2 regions of the Halanaerobium saccharolyticum subsp. saccharolyticum DSM 6643 genome follow, and region 2 is predicted to be linked to the other one. Evidence: a T-box and tRNA genes for the amino acid it is inferred to sense, from the RefSeq annotation. Region 2 holds a T-box; the other holds one or more tRNA genes.
What was found. The T-box of region 2 lies ahead of ileS (isoleucine--tRNA ligase). A T-box ahead of a tRNA ligase gene usually reads a tRNA of that ligase, here a tRNA-Ile.
Positions count from the first base shown of each region.

Region 1: it has a tRNA-Ile gene. The T-box ahead of ileS (isoleucine--tRNA ligase) is inferred to sense a tRNA for this amino acid. The anticodon was not compared.

Region 1 covers NZ_CAUI01000023.1:28,834-33,107, reverse strand. Annotated here, with positions in the region: gene rpoD (RNA polymerase sigma factor RpoD) at 1-915, shown strand, start outside; tRNA gene HSACCH_RS10315 (tRNA-Ile) at 1,069-1,145, shown strand; gene HSACCH_RS10310 (Nif3-like dinuclear metal center hexameric protein) at 1,237-2,352, shown strand; RNA gene rnpB (RNase P RNA component class A) at 2,436-2,772, shown strand; gene HSACCH_RS10305 (hypothetical protein) at 2,826-3,035, shown strand; gene HSACCH_RS10300 (hypothetical protein) at 3,028-3,237, shown strand; gene HSACCH_RS10295 (helix-turn-helix domain-containing protein) at 3,442-3,792, shown strand; gene HSACCH_RS10290 (YebC/PmpR family DNA-binding transcriptional regulator) at 3,857-4,274, shown strand, end outside.
Region 2 covers NZ_CAUI01000015.1:403,154-407,427, forward strand. Annotated here, with positions in the region: gene ileS (isoleucine--tRNA ligase) at 1-957, opposite strand, end outside; T-box leader at 1,013-1,254, opposite strand; gene HSACCH_RS07205 (DivIVA domain-containing protein) at 1,316-1,873, opposite strand; gene HSACCH_RS07210 (YlmH family RNA-binding protein) at 1,892-2,680, opposite strand; gene HSACCH_RS07215 (YggT family protein) at 2,692-2,964, opposite strand; gene HSACCH_RS07220 (YggS family pyridoxal phosphate-dependent enzyme) at 2,983-3,687, opposite strand; gene HSACCH_RS07225 (HlyD family efflux transporter periplasmic adaptor subunit) at 3,693-4,274, opposite strand, start outside.

The DNA of each region.
Region 1 (4,274 bases), on a different contig from region 2:
GAAGTAGTAAATTCTAAATTAGAAGATGACAGCGAGGATGAAGATGATGAGAACAGTGGTCTTGATCTGAGTGTTCCAAAGGGTGCAAGTATAGATGACCCTGTAAGAATGTATTTAAAAGAAATAGGGAAAGTTGATTTATTAACTGCTGAGGAAGAGGTTGAGCTTTCTAAAAGAATGGAACAGGGGGAAGAATGGGCTAAACAACAATTGGTGGAAGCCAATTTACGACTTGTAGTAAGTATTGCTAAAAAATATGTTGGTCGCGGAATGCTTTTTCTTGATTTAATTCAAGAAGGTAATATGGGACTAATGAAGGCAGTAGATAAATTTGACTACACTAAAGGTTATAAGTTTAGTACCTATGCTACCTGGTGGATCAGACAAGCCATAACTCGTTCTATAGCTGATCAAGCTAGAACAATTAGAGTTCCTGTTCATATGGTAGAAACAATTAATAAATTAATAAGAGTTTCTAGACAACTACTTCAAGAAAAGGGAAGAGAACCAAAAGCTGAAGAAATTGGTGAAGAAATGGATATTTCTGCTGAAAAAGTAAGAGAAATTATGAAGATTGCTCAGGAGCCTGTTTCTTTAGAAACTCCGATTGGTGAGGAAGAAGACAGTCACCTTGGTGATTTTATTGAAGATGAGGATTCTCCAGCTCCCGCTTCAGCAGCTTCCTATATATTGCTCAAAGAACAGTTAGATGGAGTTTTAGATACTCTTACTGACAGGGAAAAAAGAGTATTAGAGCTTAGATTTGGAATTGAAGATGGACGACCAAGAACTTTAGAAGAAGTTGGTAAAGAGTTTGGAGTTACCAGAGAAAGAATTAGACAGATTGAGGCAAAGGCACTGCGAAAATTGAGACATCCAAGCCGTAGCAAAAAATTAAAGGATTACCTAGAATAACAAAGAATTACTTTGTATTTTCTAGTAATGCTGAGTTATTGAAGGATTATTGAGTTTATTAACCAAAAAAAATCCCAAATAACTCTTGACCTAATCTGTTTTATATCATATAATTATTCTTGTCGTCACAAATTAATTAATTAAATTTGCAGCGGGCCCATAGCTCAGCTGGTCAGAGCAACCGGCTCATAACCGGTTGGTCCCAGGTTCGAATCCTGGTGGGCCCACCAGAATATTAACACCCTGTTCTTTAACCAGAGCAGGGTTTTTTTGATTTATTATATACCTAAAAACATTTATGAACTAAAAGGAGGCTCAACTATGATTAAAGTAGCAGAAGTTATACAGTTGATGGGAGAAATTGCGCCAGCAGATTTAGCTGAAGATTGGGATAATGTTGGTCTTCAAGTTGGAAATCCAAATCAGGAAGTGAAAAATGTTTTAATAGCACTTGATTTCAATAAAAATGTTTTAGCTGAGGCAATAGATAAAAATTGTCAATTAATTATTACTCATCATCCTTTTATTTTTAATGGTTTAAAATCAGTTAATACGCAAAACCAAAGTGGGAGCCTAATATTTGATTTAGTAAAAAATGATATTTCTCTATTTTCTGCACATACCAATTTAGATATCGCTGAAAATGGTTTAAATGATTATTTAATAAATAAATTAGATGTTAAAAATATTTCGCTATTGAAAAGCACCAAAAGTCAAAATTACCACAAGTTAGTTACATTTGTACCTAAATCTGACTTTAAGAAACTAAGAGACGCACTTTATGCTAAAGGAGCCGGGAAATATAAGCATTACAGTCACAGCGGCTTTTATAGTAAGGGAACTGGAAATTTCAAACCTTTAGCAGATTCTAATCCTTATCTAGGTGAAAAGGATTCTCTAAATGAAATTGAAGAATATCGTTTTGAAGCAGTAGTTTCAGATGATAAAATTGATCAGGTTGTTAAAGAACTTTTAAAAGTTCATCCTTATGAAGAACCAGCCTGGGATTTATATAAAATGGAAAATTTAAAAAGTGAACAGGGTATCGGCAGAATTGCAGAATTAAAATCAGAAATTAAATTACAAAGTTTCTTAGATAAAATAAAAGATGTCTATAATTTAGATGTAATTAAAGTAGTTAAATCAAAAAACAAAGTAAAAAAAATTGCATTATGCAGTGGTAGTGGTTCAGATTTTATTAAAGATGCTTATTATCAGGGTGCAGATTTATATTTGACCGGAGATGTTAAATATCATGAAGCACAGCTTGCAGAAGAACTAGGTATTAATTTAGTTGATTTTGGTCATTATGGTAGTGAAAAATTTGTTAGAGAATTATTAGTTGAAAGATTAAATAATGAAGCTTCTAGTAAGTTAAAAAAAGAGCTTAATTTTCTAAAATCAGAGTTAAATACTCGGCCTTGGGAGTATCAATAATAACAATTATGACACTGCTTTTAACTTGAGTAAAACACTTGACATATTATAAATCTGGTGATATACTTTGTATGGTAAAAAAATAAGTTAACCAGTTGATCGCATCTTAATTGATGAGGAAAGTCCGAGCTCCATAGGATAGGATGCCGGGTAACACCCGGTGGAGGTAACTCCCAGGCTAGTGCCACAGAAATATACCGCCTTATGTAAATAAGGTAAGGGTGAAAAGGTAAGGTAAGAGCTTACCGGGTTTCAGGTAACTGGAATGCCAGGTAAACCCCATCTGGAGTAAGTCCAAATAGGGAGAATATAAAAGTGATCCGCTTTTCTCCGGGTAAGGACGCATGAGGGTTCAGGTAACTGTTCCCCTAGATAGATGATCTTCTAATACAGAACTCGGCTTATAGGTTGACTTATTTTTTTTGCCTATTATATTTTCAATTTTTATAAAAATCAAAAAAAGAGGTGTTGAGATGGAGAAAACAGTAATTGATGCAGTAGACTATATTAAACAGGCAGTAGACAAATCAGAGCAATTTGAGAATTATTCTCCTGAAATAAGCAGTAAAGTGCTGGATAATCGAATAATAACACTTGAAGCTTACATAAAGTTTATTGAACGGGAAACGATACCCTTTATGGAAAATCTAGTGAGGATGCAGGAGGAGGTAAATGATGGTTGATCAAATATATTATAAGGTGCAATATCCTTTAAAAAAAGCAATCGACCTGATGAAAGCTCTTGATAAGCATGAGTTAAGTTTTTTAAGGGAAGAATTGAATTCTTACGAAAAAGAAAGAATTATAAATTTTATTGAAAATTGGAACAATGGCAGCAAAGAAAAACTTAATTCTTTAATTAGTGATTTAAAAGCTCAACAATAATGGCTTTAAACCATAGCTTAGGCTGTGGTTTTAATTTTTTTGGAGTGAAGCGCCTCTCCCATAATATAATTATTATTTATTGATTAAATCAACTAAATAAATACTTAAATACGTTAATAATACTTATATAATTTATATCAATACTTATAGTCTCTTTAAAAACACTCTGATAAACTCTAAGATATATATTAGAGGTGAGAAAAAATGCAGAGAGAAAATATTGGCAAAAAAATTAGGGAGTATAGAAAATTCAATGAACTAACCCAAGAAGGGCTTGGGGAAAAGGCTGGCCTTCATTATACATATATCGGACAGGTAGAACGTGGAGATAAGGATCCATCATTTAAAGCATTAATTAATATTGCCGAAGCGCTTGGTGTTGGAGTAGATAAATTATTAATTAATTATGATATAAGTTCAGGAGCTACTATTCAGATTTCAAATATAACCGATTTACTTTTAAAGCGTAATGAAAAGGAGTTAGAAATGATATATACCCTACTTAAAAATCTAACTGATATTCTAGAAGAGAGTGATATTGAAAAAAAACAATAATTATGGTACAATAAACTGTAAATTGATTTTAAAAAGTATAATCTGATTTAAGGAGGGTTATTATATGGCCGGACATTCTAAGTGGGCTAATATAAAGCATAAGAAACAGAAAGAAGATAAAAGAAGAGGTAAGCTATTTTCTAAATTAAGTCGTAAAATAGCAGTAGCTGCTAGAGAAGGTGGCGGAGATCCTGAAATGAATTCAGATCTCAGAATGGCTATTCAGAAGGCAAAAGATAACAATATGCCTAACGATAATATTGAAAGAGCAATCAAAAGAGGAACAGGTAATTTAGAAGGAATGAGTTATGAGTCTTTTGTTTACGAAGGGTATGGCCCTGGTGGGGTTGCCTTATACCTTGATATTATGACTGATAATAGAAATAGAACTGCTTCAGAGGTTCGCCACATTCTTGATAAAAATGGTGGCAATCTTGGTTCTAATGGTTGTGTTGCCTGGATGTTTCAACGCAAAGGAGAAT
Region 2 (4,274 bases):
ATCTCCAAGAATTAGAAGAGATTCCCTATCAAACAGAGGATGTTTTGCTCTTTTATTTTCAAGCTCTTTACCACTAAAGTCTTCACTAATGATTTCATATTCTTTGATTCCAGTTTGAGACATTACTGAATCTACAAGTGCTTTAGCCATTACCAGCTTTTCTCCTTCTACTTCTACAACAACATAAGGATATTCTGGATGAAAAGCAATAGCCATATTAGAAGGAATAGTCCAGGGAGTTGTTGTCCAGATAACTATATAGCTATCTTCACTATTTAAAGTAACTCCACCAACTTCAACCTGATCCATCATTGGGAATTTAACAAAAATAGAAGGTGCTCTATCTTCACCATATTCTACTTCTGCTTCGGCAAGAGCTGTCTCACAACTTGGACACCAGTGTACAGGTTTTTTGCCGCGATAAAACAAATCTTTTTTAGCCATTTCTCCAAAAACTTCTATCTGTTTTACTTCATATTCTTTATTTAAGGTCAGATATGGATTCTCCCATTCTCCCCAAACACCAAGACGCTTAAACTGATCACGCTGGCGGTCAATATATTTCAAAGCATAATTTGTACATTTTTCTCTTAATTCGGGGACAGAAAGTTCAGCTCTTTCTTCATCTGTCATTTCGCTTGTTACTTGATATTCTATCGGTAAACCATGTGTATCCCATCCCGGTACATAAGGAGAATAATAACCTTTAAGAGTGGAAAACCTTGTTATAAAATCCTTTAATACTTTATTTAAGGCATGACCAATATGTATATCTCCATTTGCATAAGGAGGACCATCATGCAAAATAAAAGGTTCATTACCTTCTCTATTTTCGACTGCTTTTTCGTAAATCTTTTTTTCCTGCCATAGTTTTTGAAAATCCAATTCTCTTTCACTTAGATTTGCCCGCATTGGAAAATCTGTATTAGGTAAATTAATTGTCTCTTTATAACTCATTTACTTTTATAACCTCCTGTAAAAATATATTAAAAATAAAAAAAGCCTCCGTCCTGTAAGGGACGAGAGACCGCGGTACCACCCTAATTAAAATTAGTAATCAAATAGCTGCTGTTAATTCAACTTATTAATTACTAATCTTATCTTAGCAATCTTTAACGCAGAAATACGGGTATACTAATCTATTCATATACCGACTCCAGGGTGATCTTCTCAATTTTATGTTTCCCGGCTTCCACCAGCCCCGGTTCGCTAAAAACAATTAAAAATTGATACTGTCCCTTTCATAATCAATTTATTTGTATAACATTTTTCTCAATTATAAACTATCAGTAAAAATAAGTCAAGTTTTATTGAGCTAATTATTCTCTGTAATCTCTTTTCCATTACTAATTGTGTTATCAACATTATTTTTAGTAGCTTTTTCAAAATCAGAATCATCATCATTCTCTAAATCAGATCCCAAATAATTCTGATCATCTTCTTTTAGCATTTCTAAATGACTTTCTAAAAGAGTTTGAAAACGAATTTTAAAGAAATTTCTCTGTTCTCTCAACTGCTCTAATTTTCTTTTTTCTGAAAGAACTTCATCTTGAGCATTCTCTTTTATTTTTTCTGCTTTCATTCTCGCCTCTTTAATAATCATTCTAGCCTCATTATCAGCCTGCTCAACCCTTTCAGATATAGTTCCCTGCATGGTATCTAATGTATTCTGCAGTTTATCTTCCATTGCTTCAAAATTTTCTATTTTTTCTTTTAAAGATCTATTCTCTTCCTGCAGATTATTGAGGTCTTTAAGCAGTCTTTCATAAGCGATTCCTACATCATCTAAAAATTCATCAACCTGATTAGTATTATAACCAAAAGTAGATTTCTTAAATTCTTTATTATATATGTCAAGTGGGTTCAATTTCAAAATATCCCTCCTTTTAACTTAAGTTAATCTTTTTAAAGTTAACTTAATTCTACCTTTATTTGAAATACCTCTTTGTTCTTCAACTTTAACTCTACCTCTGCCTCTAACTGAAATCAAATCACCAATTTCAACTTCTGCTGCAGGATCAGATTCAATCTTCCAATTCAATTTTACTTTCTCATTCTCTATGTCTCGAGACATTTTATTACGGGAATCACCAAAACCAGAACTAGCAACTGAATCTAATCTCATAGAAGCAACTGTTGTCAATATTTCTTTTTCATGTTTTACAGGCTTTATTATTTCAGACTCATCAATTTCTTTAACTTCCACTGGAACCTGATGAACCTTGTCTAATTTCAACTCAATTATATCCTGAATTTCAGCCGCTACAATAATCTGAGCAGAGTCTGAATGAACAAGAATATCACCAATCATTTTTCTCTGCAAACCTAAACCCATTAATGCCCCTAAAAAATCTCTATGAGTTAATTTTTGAAAAGCAAAATTACCATCAAGCTGATAAATCTTAATCTGTTTTTCAATTAAATCAGGAAAAAGATATTCGGGAAAAATAACCAGCCGTTTTCTTTCCGCTCTATGATAACCACCTTCTTTTTTAAAATTAATTTCTGCAACTTGCTCAATTAAAGGTACAGCTATTTCTATCTGATATGGGTTTAAAAAATCAGTAGCCTGTGTTTTATGATATTTTAATACCTGTTCACATTTATCTAGAACATGAGACCCCAACCTTCTATCTTCTTCTCTGTGTAAATGATTTAATAACTTATCCTCATCAAACATAAATTCCCACCTTATATTACAATATTAATCAAAAAATTCCTAATTATTGATAGAGCAAACAAAGCAATTATAGGTGAAAGATCTAGACCTAAAATCCCACCACTTGGAAGCAGTTCTCTGATCGGCCCTAAAATAGGTTCTGTTATATCATAAATGAATTTTATTACCTTACGCCATCTCATATCTCCAGGGTTAGGTCTAACCCATGAAATGATAACACGACCAATTATTAATAAATTCAAAATTTCAAAAATAGCACTAATTGTTCTTGCTAAAATATACATTCAATTTCCTCCAAATCATTAATATTCTCTTTCTCCAAAAATTGCTGTTCCGACTCTTACAATAGTAGAACCTTCTTCTACAGCAATTTGATAATCATTTGTCATCCCCATTGAAAGTTCATTTAAAGGAATAACTTCAGCTGAAAGTTTATCAAATAGTTTTTTCATTTTTTTGAAATAAGAACGTAGTTTTTCAGAATCATCTAAGTATGGTAAAATAGTCATTAAACCCTCTATTTCTAGAAAATCTAAATTAATTATTTTCTTTAAAAATTCCTCGGCTTTTTCGGGGGCAATACCAAATTTATTTTCATCTCCCGAAATATTAATTTCTACCAAAACTGGTATTTTTCGATCGTTCTTTTTTGCTCTTTTATTAACTTCTTTCGCCAACCTTAAACTATCAATAGACTGTATCATCCGACAATTTTCCATTCTCATTAAATATTTTACTTTATTTCTTTGTAAATGTCCAATGAAATGCCAGTCAATTTTTATATCATCTGAAAGCAAATTTTCATTTTTTTCTTCTAATTCTTGAACTCTATTTTCTCCAAATAATTTAACTCCCGCTTGCTTAAGAATTTTAACTTCTTCATGACTATGTTTTTTGCTAACTGCAAGAATTTTAACATCTTCGTAATTTCGATCCGCTTTTGCTGCTGCTATTTTTATGTTTTCTTGAACATTTTTTAAATTATTAATTAATTTTTCTTTTTGCATTAAAACTATTCCTCCCTACCATAATCAAAATCTTCTGGGTTTGTAATTACTTCATCACCAATCTCTAGACCGCTTACTATAACATAATCTTCATTTCCATTCAAGATTATGATTTCCTGAAACTCATATTTATTATATCCAATAACTTTAAGTACACCTTGCCCGGATAATTGACTAAAAACTGCCTTTCGAGGTATTTTTATACCTCTATAAATATTTTTTATAATATTTAATTCAATTCTTCTTCTATTAATCCACTCGGGAATAAAATGTTCTACTTTTATGTAGAAAAATGTTTTATTTAAATCATGCCTTATATCAATTATTTTTGCTTCATAAAGTTCATCTGTTTTTTTTTCTTCAATAAAAATCAACTCATTAATATTAAATCTATCTGACTGATATTCGGGTACTTCTGCTATTAAATAAAGTTTGAAGTTATTAACTACTCTATACAAAGCTTCACCCTTTTTAATTTTATCTCCAGAGAGTAAATGCTCATAGTTAGCTTTAAAATCATCAAATTTATTTAAATTAATCTGATCTAAATTATCAAAATTAATTTTACTTTCCAAACCATCAACTGC